DNA from 3 places in the Streptomyces sp. NRRL S-378 genome. Region 1 is predicted to be linked to each of the others. Evidence: riboswitches for the same ligand, from Rfam matches in the RefSeq annotation. Region 1 holds a riboswitch; each other region holds the start of a gene.
What was found. Region 1 has a riboswitch for cobalamin ahead of IH80_RS0125120 (ribonucleoside-diphosphate reductase subunit alpha). Riboswitches for the same ligand answer to the same signal wherever they lie in the genome.

Region 1 (10,065 bases):
ACGGGGAAGACGAAGACCAGGGCCAGCAGGAGGGCGCCGAGGTTCTTGGCCACGGCTCCGGGGCGCACCGGGCGGCGGGTGCGGAGCTGCTGTGCGGGCCTCTGGGGAGCCGCGGGCTTCGGGGCGGTGGTCGTGCTCGTGCTCACTGCTCCTCCTCCTGCTTCAGGATCAGGCGGAAGTAGAAGGACATGACGACCACGAGGATCACGATCGTCAGGACGGAGATCGCGGCGGCGAGGCCGTAGTGGGCCTGGCTCTGGCCCTCGACGTAGGCGAAGACCGGGAGGATCTCGGAGGCGCGGTCCGGGCCGCCCTTGTTCATCGCGTAGACCTGGGTGAAGGCCTTGAACACCCAGATCACCTCGAGGAAGGTGGTGATGAGGAAGAAGGGCTTCAGGTTCGGGAAGACGATCTTCCAGAAGGTCTGCCAGCCGTTGGCGCCGTCCATGCGGGCGGCCTCGTACAGCTCGGCGCCGACCGTGGTGAGGCCGGCGTACATGTTGAGGGCGACGAAGGGGATGGAGCCCCAGACCACCAGGATGGTGACGATCACCATGGTGGAGAGACCGGTCTCCATCCAGTTGTGCTGTTCGTAGCCGGAGAAGCCGGCGGTGCGCATGACCCAGTTCATGACGCCGAACTGCTCGTCGAACAGCCAGCGGAAGACCTGCACGGAGGCGACGATCGGCATGGCCCAGGCCATCACCAGCGCCATCGAGAGGACCAGGCGCATCTTCTTGCCGAGCTTGTTCAGCAGGATGCCGATGAGGCTTCCCAGCACCATGATCAGCGCGACGTTGGCCAGGGTGAAGGCGAAGCTGCGGACGACGACGGTCCAGAAGGCCGAGTCACCGAGCAGCTCGGTGTAGTTGGCGAGTCCCGCGAAGGGGTACTTCCGCTGGATGAACTCGACCTTGTTGATGTCCTGGAGGGACAGGATCACGTTCTTGATCAGCGGGTACAGCAGGAGCGTCGCGAGGGCGAGCACCGCGGGCGCGACCAGCAGATAGGGCAGCCACCCCGTGGGGAGCGACTTCCCGCCCCCGCGAGGCGGCGTGGGGCCGGTGCCGGCTGCTGGGGCCGGCGTCTCGGGCAGTCCGGCGGACTTCTGTGGTGCGTCCTGTGGAGCGCTGGTCACCGCTCCCTGGGAGTGCACGGTCATGGCTTGGCTTCCTCGCGGTTGACTGTGGAGTCAAATGCGCGACCGGGGGCGCGGCGGGTGTCCGGGCACCTGCCGCACTCCCCGGTGCGATCACACTGCTGGGTCGTGCGGGTACTGCGGGGCGGGACTACTTGTTGATGCGCTTCGCGATCTCCGCGTCCGCCTCGGCGCCGGCCTTGGCCGCGTCCTCACCCTTGAGGACCTTGGTCATGAACTCCTTGATGGGGTTCGGCTCGGTCTCGACGTTCGCCCAGCCCGCGGTGACCGGGGTGATCTTGCCGTTGACGCCGGCCTTGCCCATGGCCTCGGCGAAGGAGCCCGCGGCGGGGGTGAAGTTGGCCGCGGCCTGGTTCGGGAGCAGCGCGCCCTTGGTCTCGGCCGCGTACTTGGTCATCTGGTCCTTGCCGGCGGCGAGGGCCAGCCACTCCTTGGCGAGCTCCTTGTTCTTGGAGCGCTCGGCCACGGCGAGGTTCGAGCCGCCGAGGAAGACGGTGCTGGTCTTGTCGGCCGTCTTGCCCGGGATCGGGAAGTAGCCGAAGTCGGCCTCCTTGCCCGCTTCCTTCAGCGCCTTCTCGGCACCGCCGGCCTCCCAGCCGAGACCGATCCAGGAGGCGACTCCGCCCTTGGGGACGATGTCGGTGGACTGCTGCGGGTTGGCCTCGTCCTTGTCCTTGGGGGCGGTGGAGTAGGACTGGAGCTTCTTGTAGAACTCCATCGCGGCGCCGGCCTGCGGGGTGCCGAGGCCGCCCTTCCACTTGGCGCCGTCCTTGACGGCGAGGTCGCCGCCCTCGTCCCAGATGAGACCGGCGAGGACGTACCAGCTCTGGCCGGGGAGGTAGATGGGCTGGGTGGCCGGGTCGGCCGCCTTCAGCTTCTCCAGGCCGGCGATCCACTCGTCGCGGGTGGTGGGCGGGGTGACGCCGGCCTTGGCGAAGGCCTTCTTGTCGTAGACGACGACGCGGTTGGCTGCGTACCAGGGGGCGGAGTAGAGCTTGCCGTCGACCTCGGCCGAGGCGAGCATGCTCTTCTGCCAGGCGTCGGCGCCGAGGGCGGCCTTGTCCTTCGTCAGGTCGGCGAGGCCGCCGGTGACCGCGTAGCCGGCGGTCTGGGTGTTGCCGAGCTCAAGGACGTCCGGAGGGTTGTTCTCGGAGAGGGCCGTGGTGACCTTCTCCTGGATGCCGGTCCACTTCTGCTCCTCGACCTTGACCGTCACACCGGGGTGCTTGGCCGAGAACTCCTTGTTGACCTCGTCGATCCAGGCCTTCGGCGCGGAGCCGTCCATGACCCAGACGGTGATCTCCTTGGGACCCGCGTCGGCCTTGGCCTTGTCGTCGTCCCCATTGCCACACGCCGCGAGTCCGACCATCATGCCCGCGACACCGACCGCCGCGATGAGCTTGCGCTTCACGCCACCCTCCTCAGGGATGCCTGCCTGCACTTCCCTTGCCCGCCGCGGTGACATACGCGAAGTACTGCCGTGGGGCTGGGATCTGATCCATATTGGTGTAGACCAGTAGCTGGAGCTTGGCCTAGACCTTTAGGGGTGTCAAGGGTCTAATGAGCGGGTGCCCGGTCCGTTATCGGACCGACACCTGGGGAGAGAGAAGGCCTGTCCCCCCAGTCGTGTCACCATGTGACCGCACATATCGGAGGAGCCGGTGACGGCAGCGAAACTGGAGTCGGGAAGGCGGGCGGCGATGGCCACCGAAGGGGCACTCACGGAGCCGGACGGCGGGGCAGCCACTCGCACGGCACGTGTACCCAAGTACTACCGACTCAAGCGGCACTTGCTCGACATGACGGAGACGCTGCCGCCCGGCACCCCGGTACCGCCGGAGCGGACGCTCGCGGCCGAATTCGACACCTCGCGGACCACGGTCCGCCAGGCCCTCCAGGAACTGGTCGTAGAGGGACGACTGGAGCGGATCCAGGGCAAAGGCACCTTCGTCGCCAAGCCGAAGGTCTCGCAGGCCCTGCAACTGACCTCGTACACGGAGGACATGCGGGCCCAGGGCCTGGAGCCGACCTCACAGCTCCTCGACATCGGCTACGTGACCGCCGACGACACCCTCGCCGGACTCCTCAAGATCAACACCGGTGGACGGGTGCTGCGCATCGAGCGGCTGCGCCTGGCCAGCGGCGAGCCCATGGCCATCGAGACCACCCACCTCTCCGCCAAGCGGTTCCCCGCGCTGCGCCGCTCGCTCGCCAAGTACACCTCCCTCTACACCGCCCTCGCCGAGGTGTACGACGTCCACCTGGCCGAGGCCGAGGAGACGATCGAGACCTCGCTGGCCACCCCGCGCGAGGCCGGCCTGCTCGGCACGGACGTCGGGCTGCCGATGCTGATGCTCTCCCGGCACTCCCTGGACGCCGACGGCGAACCGGTGGAGTGGGTGCGCTCGGTGTACCGCGGCGACCGCTACAAGTTCGTCGCCAGGCTCAAGCGGCCCGCCGTCTGATACACCCGCACCCCGCCCCGCGTACCGGAATACCGCGACGGAATGCGGACGGGGTCTTACGTTCACCAGGCAATCCCCCGTAGATTCCGCCTGCTTACGCAGATGATCGACGAGGGGACGAGAGATCATGCCTGAACCGGAAGCAACAGGGACACAACGGGACACGGCGGGTCCGGGAACCCCATCGGGCTCGCCCTCCCCCAAGTCCATCGCCGTGTGGGTGCTCGTCGGCCTCGTCGGCGCCATCGGGTGGGGCGTGCTGGCGCTCTCGCGCGGCGAGGAGATCTCCGCGGCCTGGCTGCTCGCCGCCGCGCTGGGCTCGTACGCCATCGCCTACCGCTTCTACGCGCGCTTCATCGCACAGCGCGTGCTGAAGGTCGACGCCACGCGGGCCACTCCCGCCGAACGCCTCGACAACGGCGTCGACTTCCATCCCACCGACCGCCGGGTGCTCTTCGGCCACCACTTCGCCGCCGTCGCCGGCGCGGGCCCGCTCGTCGGCCCCGTGCTCGCCGCGCAGATGGGCTACCTTCCCGGGACCATCTGGATCGTCGCGGGCGTGATCTTCGCCGGCGCCGTCCAGGACATGGTGACGCTGTTCTTCTCCACCCGCCGCGACGGCCGCTCGCTCGGCCAGATGGCGCGGGACGAGATCGGCCCCGTCGGCGGAGCCGCCGCCCTGGTCGCCGTGTTCGCCATCATGATCATCCTGCTGGCGGTGCTGGCGCTGGTCATCGTCAACGCCCTCGCCCACTCCCCCTGGGGCGTCTTCTCCATCGGCATGACCATCCCGATCGCCGTCTTCATGGGCTTCTACCTGCGCGTCCTGCGGCCGGGCAGGGTCACCGAGGTCTCCCTGATCGGCGTCGCCCTGCTGCTGCTCGCCATCGTCGCGGGCGGCTGGGTCGCCGAGTCCTCCCTCGCCGGGACCTTCACCCTGGAGAAGGAGACGCTCGTCATCTGGATGGTGGTGTACGGCTTCCTGGCGTCGGTCCTGCCGGTGTGGATGCTGCTCGCACCCCGCGACTACCTGTCCACCTTCATGAAGGTCGGCACGATCGCGCTCCTCGCGATCGGCGTGGTCATCGCGATGCCGACGCTGAAGATGCCGTCCATCACCGACTTCGCGGCCCGCGGGGACGGCCCGGTCTTCGCCGGGTCGATGTTCCCGTTCGTCTTCATCACCATCGCGTGCGGCGCGCTCTCGGGCTTCCACGCCCTGGTCTCCTCGGGCACCACACCGAAGATGATCCAGAAGGAGACCCAGGTCCGCATGATCGGCTACGGCGCCATGCTGACCGAGTCGTTCGTCGCCGTCATGGCGATCATCGCGGCCTGCATCATCGAGCCGGGCCTCTTCTTCGCGGTGAACTCCCCTCCCGGCGTCATCGGCACCACGGTCGAGTCGGCCTCACAGGCGGTGACGAACTTCGGCTTCGCCATCTCACCCGAGGCGCTCACCCAAGCCGCCAAGGACGTCGAGGAAGCCAGCCTGCTGTCCCGTACCGGCGGCGCGCCGACCTTCGCACTCGGAATGTCGGAGATCTTCTCCTCGGTCATCGGCGGCGCCGGGATGAAGGCCTTCTGGTACCACTTCGCGATCATGTTCGAGGCCCTCTTCATCCTGACGACGCTCGACGCGGGCACCCGCGTGGGCCGGTTCATGCTCCAGGACACCCTCGGCAACGTCCACAAGTCCTTCAAGGACGTCAGCTGGAAGCCCGGCGTGTGGTTCGCGAGCGCGATCGTGGTCGGCGCGTGGGGCTACTTCCTGTGGGTCGGCATCAAGGATCCGCTGGGCGGAATCAACCAGCTCTTCCCGCTCTTCGGCATCGCCAACCAGCTGCTCGCCGCGGTCGCGCTGGCGGTCTGCACCACGCTGCTGGTCAAGTCCGGCCGGCTCAAGTGGGCCTGGGTGACGGGCGTCCCGCTGGTCTGGGACGCCACGGTGACCCTCACCGCCAGCTACCAGAAGGTCTTCTCCGAGGACGTGAAGGTCGGCTTCTTCGCCCAGCGCGACAAGTACCAGGCGGGCATCGACGCCGACAAGGTGCTGGCCCCCGCGAAGAACATGGACGACATGCACACGATCGTCACCAACGCCACGGTCGACGGCGTGCTGTGCGCCCTGTTCGCGGTCCTGATCATCGTGGTCCTCGCGGACGCGCTGCGTACCTGCGTCAAGGCCGTCCGCGACCCGGGGGCGGCGACGCTGTCGGAGGTTCCGTGGACCGAGTCGAAGATCGTCGCCCCGGCCGGCCTGATCGCGACCGCCGAGGAGCGGGCCCAGCTCGCCGCCGCGGCGGACCGCGGCTCCGGCGGCGGGCAGGTCAAGGAGCCGGTGGCGTGAGCACCGTGCGCAGCGTGCTGGCCAGGGCCCGGTTCTACGTACGGGAGTTCTCGGGGGAGGCCGCGTACGACCGGTACGTGGCCCACGCCCGCTCGCACGACCCGGACGCGGAGGTCCTCACCCGCCGCGCCTTCGAACGCGCCCGTACGGACGCCCGCGAGGCGGACCCCCGCGAGGGCTTCCGCTGCTGCTGACACGAACGAAGGGCCCCGCCGCGTCCTGTGGCGGGGCCCTTCGGCGTACCTCAGCGCACCCAGTCCTTGAGGGGTTCGGCCGGGAGGGTGATGGCCGTGCGGACGACGCCGGTGGACGGCGATGCCTGTCGCCGCGAAGGTGCGCGGCTTCTCGATCCGGTCGCGCCGCTCGGTGTCGGAGGCCCACGAGGTCACCTCAACGGCCATGAGGACCGGCCCGGGATCCACCCGCTTCCTCGACGGCGCTGTCTTTCGACGACGGCGCCGGGTCCCGACAGCCGTCCTGCACACTCGACCGCATGGACATGGTGATCAGAACGGCGGTGCCCGCCGACTACGCGGAGCTGGGCGAGATCACGGCGCAGGCCTACCTCGCCGACGGGCACCTGGACTTCAACGAGGACGACGCGTACCTCAACGTGCTGCGCGACGTGGCCGGCCGGGCCGCCCGGGCCGAGGTGCTCGTCGCCGAGCGCGACGGGCGCGTGCTCGGCGGGGTGACCTTCGCCGCACCCGGCAGCCCGCTCGCCGACATCGCCGGCCCCGACGAGGCCGAGTTCCGGATGCTCGCGGTGGCCCACGCGGCCCGCGGCCAGGGCGCCGGCGAGGCCCTGGTGAAGGCGTGCGTCGAGCGGGCGCGGGCCGTCGAGGGCGTCACGGCCCTGGTGCTCTCCACCCAGCGCGGCATGGCCGGGGCCCACCGGATCTACGTACGGCTGGGCTTCGAGCGCACGCCGGAGCGGGACTGGGCGCCCATCGAGGGCCTGAAACTCCTCACGTACCGACTCAAGCTGTAGCCACGCCGACACTACATGTGGGGGTTGCCGCACAAGGGCGCCCCCACATGTATGCTCATGCCTGCTGTCGCCGCAGGGGAATCCGGTGGGAATCCGGAACTGTCCCGCAACGGTATGAAGTGTCCGGCATCCGGACACCAAGTCCGATGACCTGCCGTCAGCGCGCCCGGATCGACCGAACCGGGTGCCGACACGTCCGGGCCTCGCGGTTGGGCCGGTGGACGCCATGCGGTGTGCCCGTTCCTGCCACGCCCGCATGCGCCCTCGCCCACCGCCGATGACCGGGCCGAGCGAGGGAGAGCTCCCGCCGTGACCATCGCGCCTTCCGCACCGCGCGCCGAGTCCGTTTCTGGCGACAACACCGAGGGCCCGGGGGCCACGCTGCTGCGTACCCTCACCGAACTGACGGCGGACCTCCCCGACACCGACCCCGGCCGCGTCGCCGCCGCCGCGCTCCGCGGCCGCAGCTCCGCCGCCGACGACGCCGAACTGCGGGGGCTGGCCACCGAGTCCGCCGCGGGCCTCATCTCCGAGGACCCCGCCTACTCCAAGCTCGCCGCCCGCCTGCTGACGCTGGCCGTGCGCGACGAGGCCGCGAGCCAGGGCTCCACCTCCTTCTCCGCCTCCGTCGAGGTCGGCCACCGCGAGGGCCTCATCGCCGACCGCACCGCCGAGTTCGTGCGCACGCACGCCGTCCGCCTGGACGCGCTGGTCGAGCACACCCTCGCCGAGGGCGCCGACGACCGCTTCGGCTTCTTCGGCCTGCGGACCCTGCACAGCCGCTACCTGCTGCGCCACCCCATCACCCGTCAGGTCATCGAGACCCCGCAGTACTTCATGCTGCGCGTGGCCTGCGGTCTCGCCGCGGACGAGAGCGTCCAGGCCGTCGAGGAAGTGGCCTCGCTGTACCGGCTGATGAGCCGCCTCGACTACCTGCCCTCCTCCCCCACCCTCTTCAACTCCGGCACCCGGCACCCGCAGATGTCCTCCTGCTACCTGCTGGACTCCCCGCTGGACGAGCTCGACTCGATCTACGACCGCTACCACCAGGTCGCGCGCCTGTCGAAGCACGCCGGCGGCATCGGCCTGTCGTACTCCCGCATCCGCGCCCGCGGTTCGCTGATCCGCGGCACCAACGGCCACTCCAACGGCATCGTGCCGTTCCTGAAGACCCTCGACGCCTCCGTCGCCGCCGTGAACCAGGGCGGCCGCCGCAAGGGCGCCGCCGCCGTCTACCTGGAGACCTGGCACGCGGACATCGAGGAGTTCCTGGAGCTCCGCGACAACACCGGTGAGGACCAGCGCCGTACGCACAACCTGAACCTCGCCCACTGGGTGCCGGACGAGTTCATGCGCCGCGTGAACGCCGACGCCGAGTGGTCGCTGTTCTCCCCGGCCGACGTCCCCGAGCTGGTCGACCTGTGGGGCGACGCGTTCGACGCCGCCTACCGCAAGGCCGAGGCCGACGGCCTGGCCCGCAAGACCATGCCCGCCCGCGACCTGTACGGCCGGATGATGCGCACCCTCGCGCAGACCGGCCAGGGCTGGATGACCTTCAAGGACGCCTCCAACCGCACGGCCAACCAGACCGCCGAGCCGGGCACCGTCGTCCACTCCTCGAACCTGTGCACCGAGATCATCGAGGTCACCAACGACGGCGAGACGGCCGTCTGCAACCTCGGCTCGGTCAACCTCGGCGCCTTCGTGCTCCCGGAGACGGGCGAGATCGACTGGGAGCGCCTCGACGAGACCGTCCGCACCGCCGTGACCTTCCTCGACCGCGTGGTGGACATCAACTTCTACCCGACCGAGCAGGCCGGCCGCTCCAACGCCCGCTGGCGCCCGGTGGGCCTGGGCGCGATGGGCCTCCAGGACGTCTTCTTCAAGCTGAAGCTGCCCTTCGACTCGCCCGAGGCGAAGGCCCTGTCCACCAAGCTCTCCGAGCGCATCATGCTGGCCGCGTACGAGGCCTCCTGCGACCTCGCCGAGCGCAGCGGCCCGCTGCCGGCCTGGGAGCAGACCCGCACCGCGCGCGGCGTCCTGCACCCGGACCACTACGACACCGAGCTGAACTGGCCGGAGCGCTGGGACGCGCTGCGCGCCCGCGTCGCCGAGACCGGCATGCGCAACTCCCTGCTCCTCGCCATCGCCCCGACGGCCACGATCGCCTCGATCGCCGGCGTCTACGAGTGCATCGAGCCGCAGGTCTCCAACCTGTTCAAGCGCGAGACGCTGTCGGGCGAGTTCCTCCAGGTGAACGGCTACCTGGTGGAGGAGCTGAAGCAGCTCGGCGTGTGGGACGCCCAGACCCGTGAGGCGCTGCGCGACTCCTCGGGCTCGGTGCAGGGCTTCGGCTGGATCCCGGCCGAGGTGCGCGAGCTGTACCGCACGGCGTGGGAGATCCCGCAGCGCGGCCTGATCGACATGGCGGCGGCCCGTACGCCGTTCCTCGACCAGTCGCAGTCGCTGAACCTGTTCCTGGAGACGCCCACCATCGGCAAGCTCAGCTCGATGTACGCGTACGCCTGGAAGCAGGGCCTGAAGACCACGTACTACCTGCGCTCGCGCCCGGCGACGAAGATCGCCCGCGCCGCCCAGGCCGCCACCGCCGCTCCGGTGGCCCTCCCGCAGGCCGTCGACGCCGAGGCGCTGGCCTGCTCCCTTGAGAACCCCGAGTCCTGCGAGGCCTGCCAGTAATGAGCTCCAACGACCACAAGAACCTCCTGGACCCGGGCTTCGAGCTCACGCTCCGTCCGATGCGCTACCCGGACTTCTACGAGCGCTACCGGGACGCGATCAAGAACACGTGGACGGTGGAGGAGGTCGACCTCCACTCGGACGTCGCGGACCTCGCGAAGCTGACGCCCGCCGAGCAGCACATGATCGGCCGTCTGGTCGCGTTCTTCGCGACGGGCGACTCGATCGTCGCGAACAACCTGGTGCTGACGCTGTACAAGCACATCAACTCCCCGGAGGCGCGCCTGTACCTGTCGCGCCAGCTGTTCGAGGAGGCCGTGCACGTCCAGTTCTACCTGACGCTGCTCGACACCTACCTGCCCGATCCGGAGGACCGCGCGGCGGCCTTCGACGCGGTGGAGAA
Region 2 (10,065 bases), on a different contig from region 1:
GGAACGCTCCAGGAAACGCGAGATCTCCTGGTGGGTGGTGGGGACGCCGTCCTTGGCGCTGTCGAGCAGCCGGGCGAGCACCGCCGCCTTGTGGCCGCCCTCGACACCGAGCGTCAGAGCCGGCCGGGCGTCGTGCGGTCCGCGGAGGTCGAGGAGACGCACGACGACGTCGTCGCGCTGGAAGACGGTGCTCGCCTCGATCGGGCTCGACGCGTCGTCCACGGCCGCCTCGTCCTGCGCGGAGAGCAGCCGGGCGAGCTCCGTGCCGCAGCCCTTCTTGGCGGGATAGAACAGCGCGTGCCGTTGGAGTTCCGCGCCCTCACCGCCGCCCGCCGCCACATGGTGCACCGCGGGCAGCGCCGCACGGGTGAAGAAGGTCCGGGCCGAACCGGGGTCGCTGAGATCGCGGTCCTGCTCCAGGTACGGGTTGATGGCCTCCTCCAGCGCCCTGACCTCGGGCTGCAGGGCCACGTGGCGCAGCGCCGCGAGCAGGTCGCCCTCGACCTCGACGGCCCGTACGACCCGGTTGCCGTGCATGAAGAGCGAGGTGCGGCGCAGCCGGGTGTGCTCGTCGACCTGCGCCTGCGGGGACGCGTACCCGCTCAGCAGCTCCGCCACGACGGCCTCGCTGCCCGGCTTGACCGTGAAGGTCAGCGCGTGGCGGACCACACCGTCACCGCGCCGCGGGGCGACCTGGAGGCGGCCCCTGGACCGGTCCGGGCCGTCCGCGGACGCGGGGGCGAAGGCGGAGCCGGCGGGCGGGCCGGGGGAGAAGGCCGCGGCGGCGGCGCCCGGACCGTGGTCCCGGCCGGTCTCCCGCAGCACGCTGAACCGCAGCGAGCGGGTGTCCCGTACGCAGCCGTGCAGGGGCTGGACCGACGCGACGTGCTCCTCGCTGTTGACCCAGGCCAGGAACCGCGGTGCGCTCTCCCACTCGCTGGTGATCAGCCACTGCGACGGATTCTCGATCGACTGGCACAACTCGTCCCGGATGTGCCCGGGGACGGAGGAGACCTGCTTGTGGAGGTCTTCGTAGACCTCCAGGAACTGGTTCTGCGCACCGTCGTACAGATCCAGCAGCAGCACGACCCGAAGTCTCGAGTCGTCGAAGGCGGACTGGGATATCCGTTCCGACAAGGTTGTCATCGTTCACACTCCTTCGAGACCACACGGTCGCCACGGGCGGCGCCACCCGAACCGATCGTGGTCCGATAGCGCCGTCGGCGCGAGAGGAGAGAACCAAGCGGGTGAACGGGCGAGGGAACCCCCCTCGTACAGGGCATGGAAGACCCATGAAGGAAAACGTCGACCACCGCGTCCCGGTCCTCATCGTGGGCGGCTCGCTGGTGGGCCTGTGCACCTCGCTGTTCCTCGGCCGTCATGGCATCACGCACATGCTGGTCGAGAAGCATGCGGGAACCTCGCTGCACCCGCGTGGACGCGGTATCAACGTACGCACGATGGAGCTGTTCCGGGTCGCCCGGGTCGAGGACCGGATCCGTGAGGCCGCCTCGGCCCTGGCGGACAACCACGGCATCCTGCAGGGCGGCTCGCTGACCGGCGACGACCAGGAGTGGCTGTTCGAACAGATCGACCCGGGTGGCGCACTGGCCCGGTTCAGCCCTTCGACCTGGTGCCTGTGCAGCCAGAACGACATCGAGCCGGTCCTCATGTCCGTGACCCCGACGCTCGGGGCGGACCTGCGGTTCTCCACCGAACTGCTCTCCTTCGAACAGGACGAGAGCGGCGTCACCGCGCTCGTGAAGAACCGGGAGACCGGGGAGCACAGCACGGTGCGCGCCGACTACCTGGTTGCCGCCGACGGGCCGCGCAGCCCCGTGCGCGAACAGCTCCGGATCGGCCAGAGCGGCCCCGGCGACCTGTTCCACAACGTGAGCATCACCTTCCGGTCCCGCATGCTCGCTCAGGTGATCGGCGACCGGCGCTTCATCGTGTGTTACCTGACCAAGCCCGACGCCGACGGCGCCCTGCTGCCCGTCGACAACCGGGAACGGTGGGTCTTCCACGCGCCGTGGCACCCCGACCGGGGCGAGACGCTGGAGGACTTCACCGACGAACGCTGCGTCGAGCACATCCGACGGGCCGTCGGCGCACCCGGTCTGGACGTCGAGATCACCGGGAAGGCGCCGTGGCACGCCGCCGAGCGCGTCGCCCAGCGGTACGTGGCCGGCCGGGTCTTCCTCGCCGGGGACTCCGCCCACGAGATGTCGCCCACCGGGGCGTTCGGCTCCAACACCGGTATCCAGGACGCCCACAACCTCGCCTGGAAGATCGCCGCCGTGCTGGGCGGCGCCGCGGGCCCGGGGCTGCTGGAGACCTACGAGGCCGAGCGGCTCCCCGTGGCGCGGGCGACGAGCGAGCGGGCCTCGGCCCGTTCCGCCGAACACAGCCACCCGGGGTACGAGCCGGACCCCGGGTCCGCAGCCGGGGCGCCGGCGCGCGGCGGCCCGCAGAACGGCGTCCTCTCCGTGGCCATGGGGTACGGGTACGGCCAGGGCGCGGTCGTGGGAGCCGACCCGGAGCTGCCGGTCGTGCCCGAACGCATGCGGCTGTGCGGGGACCCGGGCACGCGCGCCCCGCACCTGTGGCTCCGCGAACCGGCGTCGGGGGAGCGGAAGTCCACCGTCGACCTCTACGAGCGGTCCTTCGTCCTGCTCAGCTCCGAGGGCACCCCGTGGAGCGGAGCGGCCGGCTCGGTCGCGAAGCGGATGAACGTACGCCTGGACGCCTACGCGATCGGCACCGGCCCGGAGGCCGACCTGATCCCGGAGGACGGCGGCGACTGGGCCGCCGCGCACGGCACCACCGAGGCCGGAGCGGTCCTCGTCCGCCCGGACGGCTTCGTTGCCTGGCGCTCGGCGGAGGGCGTGGCGGACCCGGAATCGGTCCTCCACAAGGTCCTCACGACGGTGCTGCACCGCCACTGACACCCGGCCCGAAGGCGCCGGACGGGCGCCTTCGGGCCGGATCGGTTCACGGGATCACCGTCGAAGGACCTTTGCGCGTCTCGTCCCGCCTTCCGGATGTTGGACAACTCCACCCGTTGGCGGGGAAGGGCATCTACTCTGGCCGGGCAGCTGGTTCGCCCCGTCCGCCAGGCGGGATGCGTCGTAAGAGGGAACCCGGTGGGAGTCCGGGACTGCCCCGCAGCGGTGAGCGGGAACGACCGCCGTCATACGCACTGGGACCGGACCACGGTCCTGGGAAGCGACGGCCAGTAGGTGCCCGCCGGGAGACCGGCAGGCGTGCCCGCGAGTCCGAAGACCTGCCCGTTGCCCGCGTGCGACCCGTCGTGCGCGGAAACCCCGGTGACCTCGTGGGCGGGTCGGCGACACATCAGGCGGGCGACCGCGGGCGCGTACGCACAGGTACGCCCTCCCGCAACCGGTCGAGGTCCGTCCGATGCGTCATCCCTTCGCGCTCCCGACCCCCACCGGGGTCCACAGGAGACAGCTCGCGAAGGAGAGTTCCGTGACCAGCAAGACTCCCGCCACCGCCGTACGGGCCGGTGCGGCCACCGTGTACGGCTACCCCCGTCAGGGGCAGAACCGGGAACTGAAGAAGGCCGTCGAGGGCTACTGGAAGGGCCGGGTCGGCGCCGACGCCCTCCGGGAGACGGCCCGCGACCTGCGCCGGGCCAACTGGCGGCAGCTGGCCGACGCCGGCATCACCGAGGTGCCCACCGGTGACTTCTCGTACTACGACCACGTGCTGGACACCAGCGTCATGGTCGGCGCCGTCCCCGCACGCCATCGCGCCGCCGTCGAAGCGGACCCCCTGGACGGCTACTTCGCCATGGCGCGCGGCACCCAGGAGGTGCCCCCGCTGGAGATGACCAAGTGGTTCGACACCAACTACCACTACCTGGTACCGGAACTGGGCCCGGACACCGTCTTCACCGCCGACTCCTCCCAGCAGGTCGCGCAGTTCGAGGAGGCCCGCGCGCTCGGCCACACCGCCCGCCCGGTGCTGGTCGGGCCGGTGACGTACCTGCTGCTGGCCAAGCCCGCCCCCGGCGTGGCGGCCGGCTTCGACCCCCTCGCCCTGCTCGACCGTCTGCTCCCCGTGTACGCACAGGTCCTCGCGGACCTGCGCGCGGCCGGGGCGGAGTGGGTGCAGCTGGACGAGCCCGCCCTGGTGCAGGACCGCACCCCGGCCGAGCTGAACGCCGCCGCCCGCGCGTACCGCGAGCTCGGTGCCGCGGCCGACCGGCCGAAGCTGCTCGTGGCCTCCTACTTCGACCGGCTCGGCGAGGCCCTGGCCGTGCTGGCCAAGGCCCCCGTGGACGGGCTCGCCCTGGACTTCACCGGCGCGGCCGCCGCGAACCTCGACGACCTCGCCGCCGTCGGCGGCCTGCCCGGCAAGCGCCTGGTCGCCGGCATCGTCAATGGCCGCAACATCTGGATCAACGACTTCGAGAAGTCCCTCGCCACGCTCGGCACCCTCCTCGGCCTGGCCGGCAGCGTCGACGTGGCCGCCTCCTGCTCGCTGCTCCACGTGCCGCTGGACGCCTCCGCCGAGCGGGACATCGACCCGCAGGTCAGGCGCTGGCTCGCCTTCGCCCGCCAGAAGACCGCCGAGATCGCCACGCTCGCCCGCGGGCTCGCCCGCGGCACGGACGCCATCGCGGCCGAACTCGCCGCCAACCGGGCCGACCTGGCCTCCCGGGCCAACTCCTCCGTCACCCGTGACCCCGCCGTCCGTGCCCGGACCGCGGCCGTCACCGACGCCGACGGCCGCCGATCCCAGCCGTACGGGCGGCGGGCGCCCGCCCAGCACACCCGTCTCGGCCTGCCGCTGCTGCCCACGACGACCATTGGATCGTTCCCGCAGACCGCCGAACTGCGCACGGCCCGCGCCGACCTGCGGGCCGGCCGCACCGACACCGCCGGCTACGAGGACCGCATCAGGGCGGAGATCCGGGAGGTACTGGCCTTCCAGGAGAAGGCGGGTATCGACGTGCTGGTGCACGGTGAGCCCGAACGCAACGACATGGTGCAGTACTTCGCCGAGCAGCTCACCGGCTACCTCGCCACGCAGCACGGCTGGGTCCAGTCCTACGGCACCCGCTACGTCCGTCCGCCCGTCCTGGCCGGCGACATCTCCCGCCCCGACCCGATGACCGTCCGCTGGACCACGTACGCGCAGACGCAGACGGCCAAGCCGGTCAAGGGCATGCTCACCGGGCCGGTCACCATGCTCGCCTGGTCCTTCGTGCGCGACGACCAGCCGCTCGCGGACACCGCCCGGCAGGTCGCACTGGCCCTGCGCGACGAGGTGAACGACCTGGAGGCCGCCGGGACCTCCGTCATCCAGGTGGACGAGCCCGCGCTGCGGGAGACCCTCCCGCTGCGCGGCGCCGACCACGCGGCCTACCTCGCCTGGGCCACCGAGTCCTTCCGGCTCACCACCGCGGGTGTCCGGCCGGACACCCAGATCCACACGCACATGTGCTACGCCGAGTTCGGCGACATCGTCGAGGCCATCGGCGACCTCGACGCCGACGTCATCAGCCTGGAGGCCGCCCGGTCGCACATGCAGGTCGCCGACGAGCTCTCCGGCGCCGACTATCCGCGCGAGGTCGGCCCGGGCGTCTGGGACATCCACTCGCCGCGGATCCCCTCCGTGGACGAGGCCTCGGCGCTGCTGCGCAAGGGCCTGGAGGCCATCCCGGCCGAGCGGCTGTGGGTCAATCCCGACTGCGGTCTGAAGACCCGGGCCTGGCCCGAGACCCGGGCCTCCCTGGAGAATCTGGTCGAGGCGGCCCGCCTGGTCCGCGCCGAGGTGGGTGCCGAAGGCTCCGGCGCCGTCTGACGGGCTCCGTCGTCAGACGGGGAGCGGGGGACCGGCGTACTCCCGCGAGTGCGGCCGGTCCCCGTCCGTGGCCCCGTCCGCGGCCTCGGCGAGCCCCGCGACGTGGTCGGTGATCATGTCGAGGATGGCCGCCGAGACCGCGGCGTCGCCGAGCACCAGGTGGTTGAGGGTGAGCCCGTCCGTCATGGCGGCCAGGTAGCGGGCCAGTACGTGCACCGGTACGCGCAGTTCGAAGGGCATGAGCCGGCGCAGCTGCTCGATGAGCTCGGTGTAGGTGTCGGAGTACAGCTCGTACTGGCGTCGCGCGAGGTGCTCGAACCCGGGCCGCCGCAGGGCGTACTGCGTGAGCTCGTAAGTGAGCATGTGCTCGCCCGGGTGGGCGGCCACGTGGTCCCAGTACGCCTGGAAGCCGGCCCGGATGGTCTCCCGGAGGGTGGCCCTGGGCCGGATGGCCTCCCTCGCCACGGTGATGCCGTGCTCGGTGATCGCCACGATGACGGATTCCAGCAGGGCCTGCTTGGACTCGAAGCAGTAGTGGAAGACGCTCAGCGAGACGCCGGCCTCGGCGCAGATCGAGCGCGTCGTCGCCTTGGCGACGCCGTCGCGGGCCATCACGCGGATCGCCGCCTCGGTCAGCTGGCGGCGTCGCTCGGCCGACGGCATCCGTGCCATGGGCGTCGTTCCCTTCGTTCCGTGCGGTGCGGTGGGGCTAAGGCGTCCGGGGCCGGCCGGATCGGCGGATCCGGCCGGCCCCGGACGCGGGGACGTGAACGGCGTCAGCTGCTGTAGACACCGACCTCGTGGAGCGAGTAGCCCCACTTGGTGCCGCGCTGCACTCCGTGGACGCGAACGTAGCGGGCCGTGGTGCCGGTGAACAGGGCCGTGTCCAGACCGCCGTCACCGGCGGTGGTGGACCACGCGGACCGCCAGTTCGTGCCGTCGCCCGACAGCTCGATGCGGTAGGCCTGCCCGTGCGCCCGCTCCCAGTCGAGGGTGACGCGCTTGACCAGGTTGGCCGCGCCGAGGTCGATCTGGATCCACTGGTCGTCGCTCCAGTCGCTCGCCCAGCGGGTGCCCGTGTTCCCGTCCACGGCCCGGGACGGGGCGTAGCTGGTGAACGGGTTCCACTCGGAGGAGCTGGCCGTGGCGGACGCGCCCGAGGCGAGGTTCACCCCGGCCTTGTGCTTCTCCGACGAACCCCACGTGGTGAGGTAGGACTCGGCGCCGCGGAAGAGGTCGTCGACCACGTCCTGGCCGCCGACGATCCGGAGGTCCTCGATCCAGTCCGGGACCAGGCCGTAGTGCGAGGCGCCGTCGGTGTTGAGGTCCCAGGTGCGCTGTCCGGTGGTCTGCTTGTCGATGACGGAGCCGCCGTCGACGCTGCGGAACGGGTAGCGCACCGGGTTCGGGGTGTCGGCGCCGCGGGGTCCCGGCCACCCGCCGACGCCGTTCATGTCGGTGCCGTAGCCGTAGCCGACGTTGTACTTGTCGCGCAGGGCGTTCTTGGCCTTGGCCTCGGCGCTGAAGCCCTCGGCCCCGCCCATGTACTGGGCGACGAACCCGCCGAGCTTGTAGAGCCGCTCGGTCCAGTTGTCGTCCATCCAGCTGTGCGAGGAGATGATGCCCGGGTAGGACTCGGACTCCAGGATGTCGAAGGCCCGCCCGGCGGCCTTGACGCTCATGTGGTCGATCTCCAGCATCATCTTGCGTTTCATCATCCCGCGCACCGCGTACTCACCGAGGTCGGTCAGACCGCGGGTGTTGCACTGCGCGTCCGCCGCGTACGAGGGCACAGACACACCCGCCGGGAGCTCCTTCTGCGCCGCGGGAGCGGCCGCGAGCCCGATGGGGTTGTCGTGCTGCGGGCCGGTGCACTTCTCCGTCTTCCAGAAGGTGCCGGTCGACAGGAACTGGCCTACGTTGATCGCGGTGCCGAGCGCGCCCTGGTCGAAGCGGACACCGCACAGGGCGTTGTCGAACTTGTGGCAGAGGAACATGCTGCGCACGCCCAGCCGGTGCAGCTCGTCGAGGCCCCGGTCGATGTCCTCCTTGCTGCACTGCGCGACGTCCAGGATCTGCTTGCAGCCGAAGGGTTCGGAGGTCTCGACTCCCAGGACGACCGCCAGCTTGCCCTGCTTGATGACCTCGCGGGCCTGGGCGGAATCGGTGACGATACGGAACCAGCCCTTCCCTGGGCCGCCGTACATCTTGTCGACGAAGGCCTGCATGTCGTACGTCTTCTGCGCTTCGAGCCGGATGGCGGTCATCTCGTCGCAGCTGCGGTCCTTGAAGAAGTAGACCGAGCAGATCACGCCGTTCGTCACGAGGTCGTTGACGAGGACGCGCTGGCCGCCGCGCCAGGCCCGTTCGACCCAGGCGTAGTAGTTCTGCTGGTGGGTGAGCGAGTCGTGGGCGGGCCAGTCCTTGAAGGTGGGCCAGCCGTTCGGGTCGTGCTTGCCGTCACCGCCCTTGGTGATGAAGTCGAAGACCGCCAGGGTGCCGTCGGGGTAGTGCTCGGGGCAGTCCTTGAGCGCGTCGGCCACGCCCATGTCGGAGAAGGGCTTGCCGCAGATGAGACGCCCGCCGAAGCCCTCGTTGGACATCAGGTGGTCGTGGGCGTCGACGAAGCCGCGGACCCTGCCCTGGGAGTCGGTGCCCTTGAAGGGCTCGCCGGTGATGTTGATGTCGGAGTCGGGTGCGGGCCGCGCCACCGGATTCCACCAGCCGGGGTCGGCGGCGGAGCTCGGCACGGGGCCGAGCACCATCGCGACGACGGCGAGGAGCAACGACAGGACCGCGAGGGGGCTGCGCCTGTGGTGCGTGTGTCGGGAAGTGGTCATCACTCACGTCTTCGGTCAGCGGATGCCGCGATGGAGGGGTCGGATCCGTTTCCGGGACGCGACGGCCACAGGGGGGTGTCCACTTGTCATGAACCCGCAAACGGTGCGTCGAGAATCGCCACTGGCGCCGACGGAGTCAAGAGTCCGGGACGGATGACCTGATGAATCGTCAGAACGCTTTCCGGGCAGATGGGCGCAGGAGAGGCGGCACGGGACCGACGGGGGAGCGGAGCCCGGCGTGGCCGGACGGCGGGAGCCCACGGGACGGCCTACCGTCGGGGTATGAGCGCAATGGCCGTGGTGTACGAGGTGGAGGACCCGGTGACGGCGCACGCCGACGGGACCGCGGCAGGCGGCGGCGAGGTGACCGTCGTACGCGTGCACGCGGCACCCGTGGCGCCCGGCATGCCCGGTGTCCCCGGCCCGCGGACCTTCTGCGGCAGGGACACCTTCGCGATGCAGGCCGCCCCGCGGCAGCCCGCGGGACGGCCCGGCCCGTCGTGGTACGACGCCGACTACGCGGACCGGGTCTGCCCCGCCTGCGACGACGCTGTGGGCAGCGACTGAGGGACCGGCGCGGCACCGGCCGCGCGGGCGTCAGCGCGCGTTGTGCTCGGGCAGGTCCCTCTCGGCCGGGGCGAAGCCGAAGCCGCGGGCGCCCTTCTTCTCGGTCTGCTTACCGCAGAACGCCGCTTCGAGGGTGCCGCCGAGCGCCGTGTTGGCGGCACCCCGGTTCGAGGTGTTCGCCATCGCGGAGAGGCTGCGCCGGCCGTCGCGCGTGGAGAAGGCGTAGGTGTAGAAGCCCTGCACCGTGCCCGTGTGCCCGTAGACCGACGTGCCGCAGGAGAGGTCGTAGCGGCGCAGGCCCAGCCCGTAGAACCGGGTGTTCGTGGTGTCCGTCGGGGTGGCGGTCACCATGGCGTCCAGCAGCTTCGGGGACAGCAGCCGGCCCCCGAGCAGCGCCGCCGTGAAGGTGTTCAGGTCGGCCGGGCTGGAGATCACCGCCCCGGCGGACTGGGCCCACGACACCGTCTGCTCGGTGGAGTCGACCAGCGGTGCGCCGGCCTCGTCGGGGTGCAGGTAGCCGCGGGCGTGCAGCCCCTTGATCCGGGTGTCGGGGTGCACGTACGTGGTGTCGCGCAGGCCCAGCGGCTTGAAGATGCGGCGCTCGTACTCCTTGCCCACCCGGTTGCCGGTGGCCTTCTCGATCAGCATGCCGACGACGACGAAGTTGGTGTTCGAGTACTTGTACGCCACGCCCGGCTCGGTCGTCCTGGGCTCGCGCAGCGAGAGGTCGAGCAGCTCCTGGTAGCTGAACACCTTGTTGCGCACGGCCTCGAAGCCGGGGACGGTCCGCTCGAACATGGCGTCGGTGTAGTCCGCGAGACCG
Region 3 (10,065 bases), on a different contig from region 1:
CGAGGGCGCGGACGCCGCCGACTGTGCCATCGCGCAGGCCATGGCCCGGGCCGAACTGGCCTGGCGCAAGGCGCTCGCGGCCCAGAACCTCGACGAGATCCGGCAGCAGGCCGAACGGCAGGCCCCCGAGGCCCCGCAGCGGCTGCGTGCCTGGCTCGCCGCGCAGTAGCAGCAGACACTCCGCGTACGGACACGGATACAGGGAGCTCGGCATGACGCGCAGCATCATCAACCCCGCAGGACTCCACACCCCGACCGGCTACGGCTACAGCCACGTTGTCTCCGCCCCCGGCGAACAGGTCTTCATAGCCGGCCAGTACGGCTCCGACGAGAGCGGCCACGTCGTCTCCGACGACTTCGCCGACCAGGTGGAACGGGCCTTCGCCAACCTCCGCACCGCCCTCGCCGCAGCCGGTCTCGGCCCCGCCGACGTGGTCCGCATCGGCACCTACGTCGTCGACCACGACCAGCGGAAGCTGGAGGTGCTCCTGAAGCACCTGCACGCCACCTGGGGCACCGAACTTCCCGCGCAGACCCTCATCGGGGTCGCCGCCCTGGCCCTGCCCGGCATGCTCTTCGAGATCGACGCCGTGGCGGTGCGCACGCCCTGAGCGCCGGTCCCCTGATCCACTTGCCGGGCGGAGGCAGCGGGTGTGCCCTGGAGGATGGGAGAGAGGAGCCCGTCATGGCACATGCGGCACACGCTGCCCCCCGGCAGCACCGGCAGATGGCGGACATGACCCACCTGAGCAAGGGCGCCTACGTGAGGCCACTGCTCCTCGGACTGGTCTACGGCGTCTGGTGCGCGTTCATCGAGCGCCAGGAGGGCCCGGTCACCGCGGCCAACGTCTTCTACGGGATCCTCTGCGGCGTGGTCTTCGCGGCGATCATGTTCGGTCTCGCCAGGGTCGGCCCGCGGATGATGCGCGAACTCCACGCCGCCGCCTACGGGGCCTTCGGCGGTATCGCGGTGGGCTACCTGCACAGCCTCACCGACGAGTCGATCCTGAAATCGGTCGTGATCGGTCTGGCGGTCGCCGTGGGCGTCGGCGCCACCGCCTTCTACCGCTACTACACGCACGAGGACTGAGCGGGGCCGCCCGGCCGGGCTCACAGCGGCGCCGGCTCCCCCGCCCCCTGGTCAGGGGCGGGGGAGCCGGCGCCGTTCCCTGTCCGCGCGGCTGTCAGGCGGCCGGGCCGCCGGCCGCGGTCCGCTGCGGATCACCCTCGTCCTCGACGGACGGGGCCGGGGTCTTCGGCGGGGCGGGCGGCTCGGCCTGGCGCACGGGCGGCGCGAAGCGGGTGACCTCGGCGCGGAGCATGGCGTTCAGTGCGGCGTACGGGTCGATGGGCATGGCGGAACCTCACGGTGCTCAGGGGGTGTGGGGGGATGCGCTGGGGACTCGGTCCGCTCAGCAGCGCAGCACCACACTCCGCACCGTCCGCAGGGACAAGGCCGGTTCGGCCGCCTCCCCTCGGGGCCCGCGCCCCGGGGCGTCGCCCTGTTTCACGTGAAACAGGGCGAGCGGGATCCGCTGCACACAGGCCGGCCCGCGCGCGGCCGCACGGACGGCCGCGCGTGCCTCGGGATCGGCCGCGGGATCGGACTGGCCCTCCGTGGGCTCGGCGGGCTCGCCGGGAGCGGTGGGCTCCGCGGGGGCCGAGGAGGCCGGGCGGTGCTCCGCGGCGGCCGCTCCTGCCGGACCGGCACCGAACACGCACAGCAGTACGACGCAGGCTGCGGTGAGCGCCCTCGTCAGTGCCGTGCGTGCGTGTTGCCTCCAGGTCATGCGAGGGGTGTGCCCCGCCACGCCGGAGGACTCCCGTACGGACCCCCAGAAGCCTCCGACCGGGGGACGAAGAGACTCCCCTCGGCTGACAGGCCGCCAGGGGTCAACTGCTGCTGCGGTGCCCGGTCAGGCGGGCCAGTACGGCGGTCTCCCCGCCGATCACCCGCAGTTGGGCGTGGCCGGGAGACTCCTCGCGCCCCGGCGCCCTGCCGGGCGAGACCCCTACGACGGTGAACACGGCGGTACGGCGGTCCGCGCGCGGGATCTCGATGGTCCGACCCCGGCGCAACTCCCCCAGCCGCAGGCCCGTTCCGGTGACCACCGCCGTTCCGGCAGCGCCCGGCGCCGGTCCTCCGGAGTCCCAGGCCGCCTCCTCGCGGTCCCCGCCGAACGGCACGTCGACGCCCAGGCTCGGGATGCGCAACCGCAGCGGCCGGGCGGCCCGCAGGGGCCCGGAGACCGTTCTCAGCGGCCCCGCGGCGGCCACCCTGCGCGGCCGGGTCACCTCACCGGGGTCGCTCCCGCCGGACTGTTCCAGCTCCCGTACGAGACGGCGGTGGCCGGAGAGCCCCAGCGCCCGCGAGGGCAGTGCGTCGTCGGTGGTCGCGGCTGCGGGCGCGCCGCCCTCGGTCCGCTGCAACACCACGACGGTGGTGGCCAGCAGAGCCACCGTCAGAGAGGCGACGACCCACTTGGCGCGGGGCATGGATTCCCTCCTGTCCGGCTCGTGCGGCCGGGTCATGTGAGCAGTGGACACTTCCTCTGCCCATCGGCACACCGTGAAACACGAGAGACTGACATGGAGTCACGGGCGTGTCGTCGCACGATCGGGGAGTCTTCGCAGTTCGCGCCGGTCGGGCCCACTGGCCGCCGGGGGCGGCGCGGATACGCCCGAACGGGTGAGGGCCCGACGGCGCCGGCGGTGGGTCCGGCGGCGCCCGGCGGCCCCGGCCGGAGAGGTCACATGACGACGGCCGCCGTGCCCGCCCCCATGAGCGCGGCGGCCAGGTGCATGGCCGGATGGCCGTAGTCGCCGTACCAGAGATGGCGGGCCAGACCGCCGAGCGCCGCCAGCGCGGCGATGATGCCGATCTGGCCGAACAGCGTGATGGCGCAGCAGGGGGCCAGGAGCAGCAGGAAGGAATTCAGCCAGAAGGGTGCGGCACCCGTCCAGCCCCGCCATTCCCTGATCGCCGTCGCCATGGACCATCGGCCTTTCATCGTCAACTCGTCGGCTGCACAGCCTCCTTGGGCGCGGGAGCGGACACAAGGGCCCGGTCGGCTAGAAAACCGAAGGCCAGGCCGAAAGTCGTCCACACCGTGGTCCGCACGGCCGGGGACGCCGGAGGGCGGTGGCCGGGGAAGCGGATCAGTGGCAGGGGAACCCGAGCAGGTGGCGGCCGTCGTGCAGCCACTCGTGGATCGTCTCGCCCTCGAAGACGGCGGTGGCGCCCTGCTCGGCGCCGACGAAGTAGAGCAGGACGAGCATCAGGACGCCGACGAACGCCGCCCAGGGGGCGAGCGCGGAGAGCGAGAGAGGAGTGAGGGCGGGGGCGTTCGTCGTGGGCACGACGGAGTTGGCCATTGCAGAACCTCCAGAGGGAACACGCGTCCCGGTCAGTGGTGCGCTCGACGACGGCGGCGGGTCTGACTTGCCTCCCCTCCGGGAGGATTCACAGTGGCGCGACCGTGCCGGATTCTCACCGGTGCTTCCGCCGTACCGTCGTCATGGACTTGTCTCGTTCATGACGGTACCGCGCTTAGGCTCCCCTCATGAAGAGTCAGTCGGTGCGCGTCCATCTCGTGCGCCCCCCACTGGACACGGCTGCCCGCCAGGGCCGCTTCGGCCATCCGCGGCCGTGTCCCGGCCACGAGGGCCTGCGCGGGCCGGACACCGGGGAGTGGGCCGGCCGCACCCTGGACGAGGTGGCCGCGCAGGCACCGCAGGCCCTGCACGCGTGGCTGACGGACCCCGGGTACGCGCCGCCGGGCGGGGAGTCCGTGGACGCGCTGATCGCCCGGGTCGGGGCGGAGCTGGCCGGCCTGGCCCCGGGCACGTACCGCGTCGAGGTCGACCAGGCCGTCGTACGGGCGGCCGTGGTGCACGCCCTGGAGCTTCCGGCGGCGGCCTTCTGGCGCCTCGACGTGCGGCCGGAGTGGGTGACCACCCTGACCGGACGGGCCGGGCGCTGGAACCTCCTCGTGGGCCGGCCGCAGGACGAGCTGCCCGACGCGTAGCGCGGAACCGGGTCCGGACCCCGCGACGCGGTCCGGACCCGGCTCACGACCGGCGCGGAGATCGGCGCGTTACGCCACGATCCAGTCGGACGTCGCGATGACCGGCTGCACGCCGTCACGGTGGACGGTGCCCTCGATCAGGCCGTACATGCGGTCCGCCGCGAAGTACACCTCGTTGTCGTTCTTGAGGCCGAAGGGCTCCAGGTCGACGAGGAAGTGGTGCTTGTTGGGGAGGTTGAGTCGCACCTCGTTGACCTTGGGGCAGTTGTCGAGCACCCGCTCGGCCATCTGGTTCAGGGTCTGCTGGAGCGAGTACGAGTACGTCTCCGCGAAGGCCTCCAGCATGTTCTTGCGGACCTTCTTGTACGCCTGGTCCCAGTCGTACCCGGGGTCGTCGGCGGCCAGCGCCGAGTGCGCCCAGCGCGCGGTGACCTTGGTCGCCAGGATGCGGTCGTACGCCTCCTTGAGCGTCGTGTACTTGTCCTTGATGTACCCGTGGAACTCGGAGTTCGTCGAGTTCATCACCGTCAGGTCCTTCAGGCCCGAGATGACCTGGAGGCCGGTCGTCTCGCTGTACGTGATCTGCGCGGTGCGCACCTCCTGGCCCTTGAGGGCGAAGGAGTGCTGCTCCTTGCGCGTCGGGACCGGGATGCGCTCCCAGGCGAATTCCTCGATGCGGATCTGGGCCTCGCGGATCGGTGCCTGCGAGGAGACGAAGTGCTTGGCGAGCAGGATGCCGAAGGCCTCCGGGGACTCGATGCCGTGCTCCTTGCCGAAGGCGTACACCGTGTTCTTGGTGGTGTCGGTCGGCAGGCAGTTGGCGTTGTCGCCGGTGAGGTGGACGTCGCGGAACTCACCGCGGAGCGCGACCGAGACGTTGAGGTCGCGGATCTCGTGCCAGGAACCGTCGTTGCCCTTGCGGGTGACCTTGACGATGCGGTTCTCGGCCTTGCCGTACTGGTTCTGGGCCAGGACGTGCTTGCTCATGCTGTCTTCCTTCGGGTACTCGGGAACACGGAGTCCGTCTTTCTGGATCCCGTACGCCCGGCGTCCAGCGGTCGTCCCGCTCCCCGCCGTTCGGCCCCGAGGGGGCCGCCCCGGGACTGACGTGCATCCCGGTCCGTAGGTGGTGCTCGGCCTGCTCAGGCATTGGTGGCCTGCACGGATTGCAGCACGCGCGCAGCGGGTTGACCACCGCACGGATCCTCCTAACACCGACACCAACGGATTGGGCGACCCCACAGAAGCGCAGGTCAGACGGTGTGCGCGTCAGCCACCGTCAGGGCCTCGTCCAGGATCCGCAGCCCCTTCGCCACGTCCTCGGGCGAGATGTTGCAGGCCGGCGCGATGTGGATCCGGTTGCCCGCGACGAGCGGCCAGAGCCCGCCCTTCTTGCAGGCGGCCCCGAACTCCGCCATCGGCGCGTTGTCCGCCCCGGCGGCGTTGTACGGGACCAGCGGCTCGCGCGTCTCCTTGCTGCGGACGAGCTCCAGGGCCCAGAACGTGCCGAGGCCGCGGACCTCCCCGACCGACGGGTGGCGCTCGGCGAGCGCGCGCAGGCCGGGCCCGAGGAGCTCGGAGCCGGTGCGGGCGGACTGCTCGACGACGTCCTCCTCCTCCATGACGCCGATGGTGGCGACGGCCGCCGCGCAGGCCAGCACGTGCCCGGAGTACGTCAGCCCGCCCGGGTAGGGCCGGCGGGCGAAGGTCTCGGCGATGGCCGCCGAGATGGCAACACCGCCGAGCGGTACGTAGCCGCTGGTCACGCCCTTGGCGAAGCAGATCAGGTCGGGTGTGACGTCCCAGTGCTCGGAGGCGAACCACTTCCCCGTGCGCCCGAAGCCGACCATGATCTCGTCGAGGACGAAGACGATGCCGTAGCGGTCGCAGAGTGCCCGCACCCCGGCCAGGTAGCCGTCGGGGTGCACGAGGACGCCGGGGGCACCGCCGACGGTCTCCAGGATGATCGCCGCGATGGACTGCGGGCCCTCGAAGACGATGGTGTCCTCCAGGTGGCGCAGGGCCCGCTCGCACTCCTCGGCCTCCGTCGCCGCGTAGAAGGGCGACCGGTAGGCGAAGGGCCCCCAGAAGTGCACGACGCCGGCGGTCGCGGAGTCGTTGCCGAAGCGGCGGGCGTCGCCGGTCAGGTTGATCGCGGTGGAGGTGGCGCCGTGGTACGAGCGGTACGCGGACAGCACCTTCGGACGCCCGGTGTGCAGCCGGGCCATGCGGACGGCGTTCTCCACCGCCTCGGCCCCTGCGTTGGTGAAGAAGATCTTGTCGAGGTCGCCCGGGGTGCGCTCGGCGATCAGCCGGGCCGCCTCGGACCGCACGTCGACGGCGAAGCCGGGCGCGACGGTGCAGAGCCTGGCCGCCTGCTCCTGGATGGCCGCGGTGACCTTGGGGTGCTGGTAGCCGATGTTCGTGTAGACCAGGGCGCTGGAGAAGTCGAGGTAGCGGTTGCCCTGGTAGTCCCAGAAGTACGACCCCTCGGCGCCGGCGACGGCGAGCGGGTCGATGAGCTCCTGCGCCGACCAGGAGTGGAAGACGTGCTTCCGGTCAGCGTCTTTCACGGTGGTGAGGGCGTCGGCTTCTGCGTTCATGAATCGAGCGTAGTCGTCCAGGATGTGGACGCGGCGGGGGTCGGGTCCGCGCCGCCCGGAGCGGCCCGGGCCGGTCGGCAGCGCCGGGCCGAGGGCCTCGGCCGGTGTGCGCGGGCGGCCGCCGGCCCGCCCGCGGCCGCCTCCACGGTGGCGCCGCCGGGGAAGGCGGCGAGCCACCGTGGCAGCGCCCGTACCGGCTCCGACAGCCCCGACAGCTCCGACAGCTCTCCGACAGCTCCGACGCCGCTCCGTCCTCGCCCCGTACCTCCAGGGCCCGGCATGGGGATGCGCAGGCGGACCGTGTGCGGTGCGGCGTCGTGCGGGAACGCGGCGGGGCGCGGCTACTTGTCGAAGTAGCTGAAGTCCCCGACGGTCCAGGCGCTGACGTCGCTCAGGGCGATCCGGTACATCCCGCCGGTCTCGGGGATGCCCACCGGGCCCTGGAGGATGCGTGCCACGTGGAAGTGCAGGTGTGAGGGCGGCCCCGCGGGCCGTTTGGCCGTGGTCGCGGTGGCGGAGCTGAAGACCTCGGCGAACGGGCCCAGCTGCTCGGAGTCGCGCAGGACCTCGGCGACCCGTTCGCGCCAGACGTGTTCGGGGGCGAGGCGGCCGGTGATGACGGCGCCGTTCACGACGACCGTCAGGGACATCTGATTGGTCTGCTCCGACTCGACCATGGCGGCGATGTCGTGGAGCAGGTCGTCAGGGATCGACATGGGCAGGGACTCTAGCAAGCGAGCCCGGTTCCGGGTGGTGCTTCCGCCGCGGCGGCGGCCGATTCTAGACGGTGCGCGGAAACGGGCGCGCGGCCCGCACCCCTGGGTGCGGGCCGCGCGGCCGGGCGATTCGCGTCGTCGTCGCCGTCGCTGCCGGCGAGGGCGTCAGGCGGGAACGATGTTCTCGGCCTGCGGGCCCTTCTGGCCCTGCGTGACGTCGAAGGTGACCTTCTGGCCCTCCTGGAGCTCACGGAAGCCGGACGTGGCGATGTTGGAGTAGTGGGCGAAGACGTCCGCGCCGCCGCCCTCCTGCTCGATGAAACCGAAACCCTTTTCCGCGTTGAACCACTTCACGGTGCCGGATGCCATGAGATTACTCCTTTGGGGCAGTGCCCGGGCCGCACTGTGCGGACCCGGCGTCGCCGAGATGATTGCCCCGACCGGAAATCTGAACCGGAAATGAAAAGTGCGCCCACCGGACGATCAGGTGAGAGCACTGTAGGCTTTTTGGGGACCTCAACCGCAACTGCCGTCACCGTAGCACAGGGAAAAGCGCGGGGCCGGGAACATCTTTCCTTCCGGTAATTCTGGCGTCGCCCATTCGGCCTCCGGTCCGGAAATACTATGAGCGGCCCGGAAGCTCGATGGGTGATGCTTGAATGCCGCGTCAGGAGCCGATCCGCACCAGTGCGAGGGTGATGTTGTCGGGGCCTCCGGCGTCGATCGCGGCCTTCCACAGCTCGAAGGCCGCCCTGCCGTCGTCGTGCACCCGCAGCAGTTCCTCGATCACCTCGTCCGGCACCGGGTCGGTCAGCCCGTCGCTGCACACCAGGTAGCGGTCGCCCTCGGCCGGCGTGAACGTCCCGATGTGCGGGGTGATCGCCGTGCGCCCGCGGCTGCCGCCGAGCACCTGGGTGACGGCGGAGGTGGTGCGGTGCCCGGGTGTCGGCGGCGGGCTGTCGTCCACGCTCACCTGGCGCAGTCCGTCGCGCCCCGCGTGGAACACCTTGCTGTCGCCCACGTTGAACGCCAGCAGTGACTCGGCCAGGACGAGGGTGCCTGCCACCGTGGTCCCCATGGCGGTCAGGTCCGGCCGGCCTTCGGCGGCCGCGTACACCGCGTCGTTGCAGAGCTCCAGTGCGTCACCGACGGCCTCGGCGCAGTCCAGCGAGGGGCCGAGCGAGGAGAGCTGGCGCACCACGAGTTCGCTGGCCACCTCCCCGGCCGGCTGCCCGCCGAGCCCGTCGGCGACCGCGACGACGAGCGGTCTGCCGAAGGGGAACACCAGCGTCTGGGGGCTCTGGGTCACGGTCCCGCACAGGGTCCACGGACCGATGGCGAGACTGTCCTCGTTGTGCTCGCGGATCAGCCCGACATGGCTCAGGGCGGTCACAGCAATGTAGGTCACCTCGACGTCCCGCCTCTCCGCAACGGCACCGGCAGACGCGTCCCCCCGCCACCATTGTCGCGCCGCTCCGGCATGCGCCGCGCGGTCTGCCGGAGCACGCTGGTCGTGGAGCTGCCTGTCCCCCGACGGCGGCCGGGCCAGGAAGGACTGCCGCAGATGTTCGCGAGGTTGAGCACCTACCAGGGATCACCCGTCCCCGCGGAGGGGGACCTGGGCGCGCATTCGGAGGAGATCGTCCGGCAGGTGAAGGACGCCCCCGGCTTCCTGGGCGTCTACTACCTGGTCGACCGGGCCACCGGGGAGGCCAAGTCGCTCACCCTGTGGGAGGACGAGCAGAGCATGCGGGACAGCGAGGAGCTCGCCCACCGGATCCGCGAGGAGACCGCGCGCCGGGAGGGCCAGCAGGTCCTCGGGGTCGAGCACTTCGAGGTGGGCTTCAGTCATCTGGGGCCGTAGCGGCAGCATCCGGCGCACGCGTCCGCGCAGGGCGCTGGAGAGGTACGAAGGACGAGGAGCGATGGTCATGGGCAAGCTCTCGATGGACCAGCTGCGGGAACGCGTACGCGGGGCGGTGGTCACCCCCGGCGACGAGACCTACGAGGAGGCCCGCGCGGTCAACAACGCCATGATCGACCGGAGGCCGGCCGCCGTCGTCCGGTGCGCCAACGCCGGCGACGTCATGGCGACGGTCGACTTCGCGCGGGAGAACGGGCTGGACCTGGCGGTCCGCGGCGGGGGTCACAGCGTGCCCGGCTTCGGCACCTGCGACGACGGCGTGGTCGCGGACCTGTCCGGGATGCGCGGGGTACGCGTCGACGCCGCGCGCCGCACGGCGCGTGCCGAGGGCGGCGCCACGTGGGGCGACTTCAACGCGGCGACCCACGCCTACGGGCTGGCCACCACGGGCGGGATCATCTCGACCACCGGCATCGGCGGGCTCACCCTCGGCGGCGGCATCGGCTACCTGTGCCGCGGGCTGGGCCTGAGCTGCGACAACCTGGTCTCGGCCGATGTGGTGACCGCGGACGGCCGGGTCCTCGTGGCGAGCGAGGAGGAGAACCCCGACCTCTTCTGGGCGCTGCGCGGCGGCAGCGGGAACTTCGGCGTGGTGACCTCGTTCGAGTACCGGCTCAGTCCGGTCAGGGACATCTACGGCGGGCCGATGCTCTTCGAGCTGGACGATGCCGCCACCGTGCTGCGCTCCTTCGCCGAGCACATCGCCGGCGCCCCGGAGCAGCTGGGCGGCTTCCCCGCCTTCCAGCTCGCCCCGCCGCTCCCGTTCATCCCGGAGGACCGGCACGGCGATCCCT

Region 2: another riboswitch for cobalamin. It lies ahead of metE (5-methyltetrahydropteroyltriglutamate--homocysteine S-methyltransferase); the one in region 1 lies ahead of IH80_RS0125120 (ribonucleoside-diphosphate reductase subunit alpha).
Region 3: another riboswitch for cobalamin. It lies ahead of IH80_RS0100170 (CbtB domain-containing protein); the one in region 1 lies ahead of IH80_RS0125120 (ribonucleoside-diphosphate reductase subunit alpha).

What each region holds. Positions count from the first base shown of each region.
Region 1 covers NZ_JOBX01000039.1:37,522-47,586, forward strand. The annotation lists gene IH80_RS0125085 (carbohydrate ABC transporter permease) at 1-68, opposite strand, end outside; gene IH80_RS0125090 (carbohydrate ABC transporter permease) at 143-1,162, opposite strand; gene IH80_RS0125095 (extracellular solute-binding protein) at 1,290-2,570, opposite strand; gene IH80_RS0125100 (GntR family transcriptional regulator) at 2,860-3,624, shown strand; gene IH80_RS0125105 (carbon starvation CstA family protein) at 3,752-5,974, shown strand; gene IH80_RS0125110 (YbdD/YjiX family protein) at 5,971-6,168, shown strand; partial or broken gene IH80_RS46225 (Uma2 family endonuclease) at 6,280-6,393, opposite strand; gene IH80_RS0125115 (GNAT family N-acetyltransferase) at 6,468-6,965, shown strand; cobalamin riboswitch at 7,010-7,139, shown strand; gene IH80_RS0125120 (ribonucleoside-diphosphate reductase subunit alpha) at 7,275-9,662, shown strand; gene IH80_RS0125125 (ribonucleotide-diphosphate reductase subunit beta) at 9,662-10,065, shown strand, end outside.
Region 2 covers NZ_JOBX01000013.1:128,084-138,148, forward strand. The annotation lists gene IH80_RS0112690 (SchA/CurD-like domain-containing protein) at 1-1,146, opposite strand, end outside; gene IH80_RS0112695 (FAD-dependent oxidoreductase) at 1,293-2,948, shown strand; cobalamin riboswitch at 3,083-3,309, shown strand; gene metE (5-methyltetrahydropteroyltriglutamate--homocysteine S-methyltransferase) at 3,424-5,835, shown strand; gene IH80_RS0112705 (TetR/AcrR family transcriptional regulator) at 5,848-6,507, opposite strand; gene IH80_RS0112710 (discoidin domain-containing protein) at 6,612-8,675, opposite strand; gene IH80_RS0112715 (hypothetical protein) at 8,958-9,242, shown strand; gene IH80_RS0112720 (serine hydrolase domain-containing protein) at 9,273-10,065, opposite strand, start outside.
Region 3 covers NZ_JOBX01000001.1:26,570-36,634, reverse strand. The annotation lists gene IH80_RS0100205 (RrF2 family transcriptional regulator) at 1-169, shown strand, start outside; gene IH80_RS0100200 (RidA family protein) at 213-611, shown strand; gene IH80_RS0100195 (hypothetical protein) at 686-1,090, shown strand; gene IH80_RS44490 (hypothetical protein) at 1,185-1,355, opposite strand; gene IH80_RS0100185 (hypothetical protein) at 1,413-1,790, opposite strand; gene IH80_RS40505 (class F sortase) at 1,894-2,496, opposite strand; gene IH80_RS0100175 (hypothetical protein) at 2,751-2,993, opposite strand; gene IH80_RS0100170 (CbtB domain-containing protein) at 3,160-3,375, opposite strand; cobalamin riboswitch at 3,413-3,564, opposite strand; gene IH80_RS38665 (histidine phosphatase family protein) at 3,564-4,028, shown strand; gene pucL (factor-independent urate hydroxylase) at 4,098-5,015, opposite strand; gene IH80_RS0100155 (aspartate aminotransferase family protein) at 5,282-6,631, opposite strand; gene IH80_RS0100150 (hypothetical protein) at 6,973-7,347, opposite strand; gene IH80_RS0100145 (cold-shock protein) at 7,513-7,716, opposite strand; gene IH80_RS0100140 (PP2C family protein-serine/threonine phosphatase) at 8,015-8,755, opposite strand; gene IH80_RS0100135 (hypothetical protein) at 8,912-9,211, shown strand; gene IH80_RS0100130 (FAD-binding oxidoreductase) at 9,279-10,065, shown strand, end outside.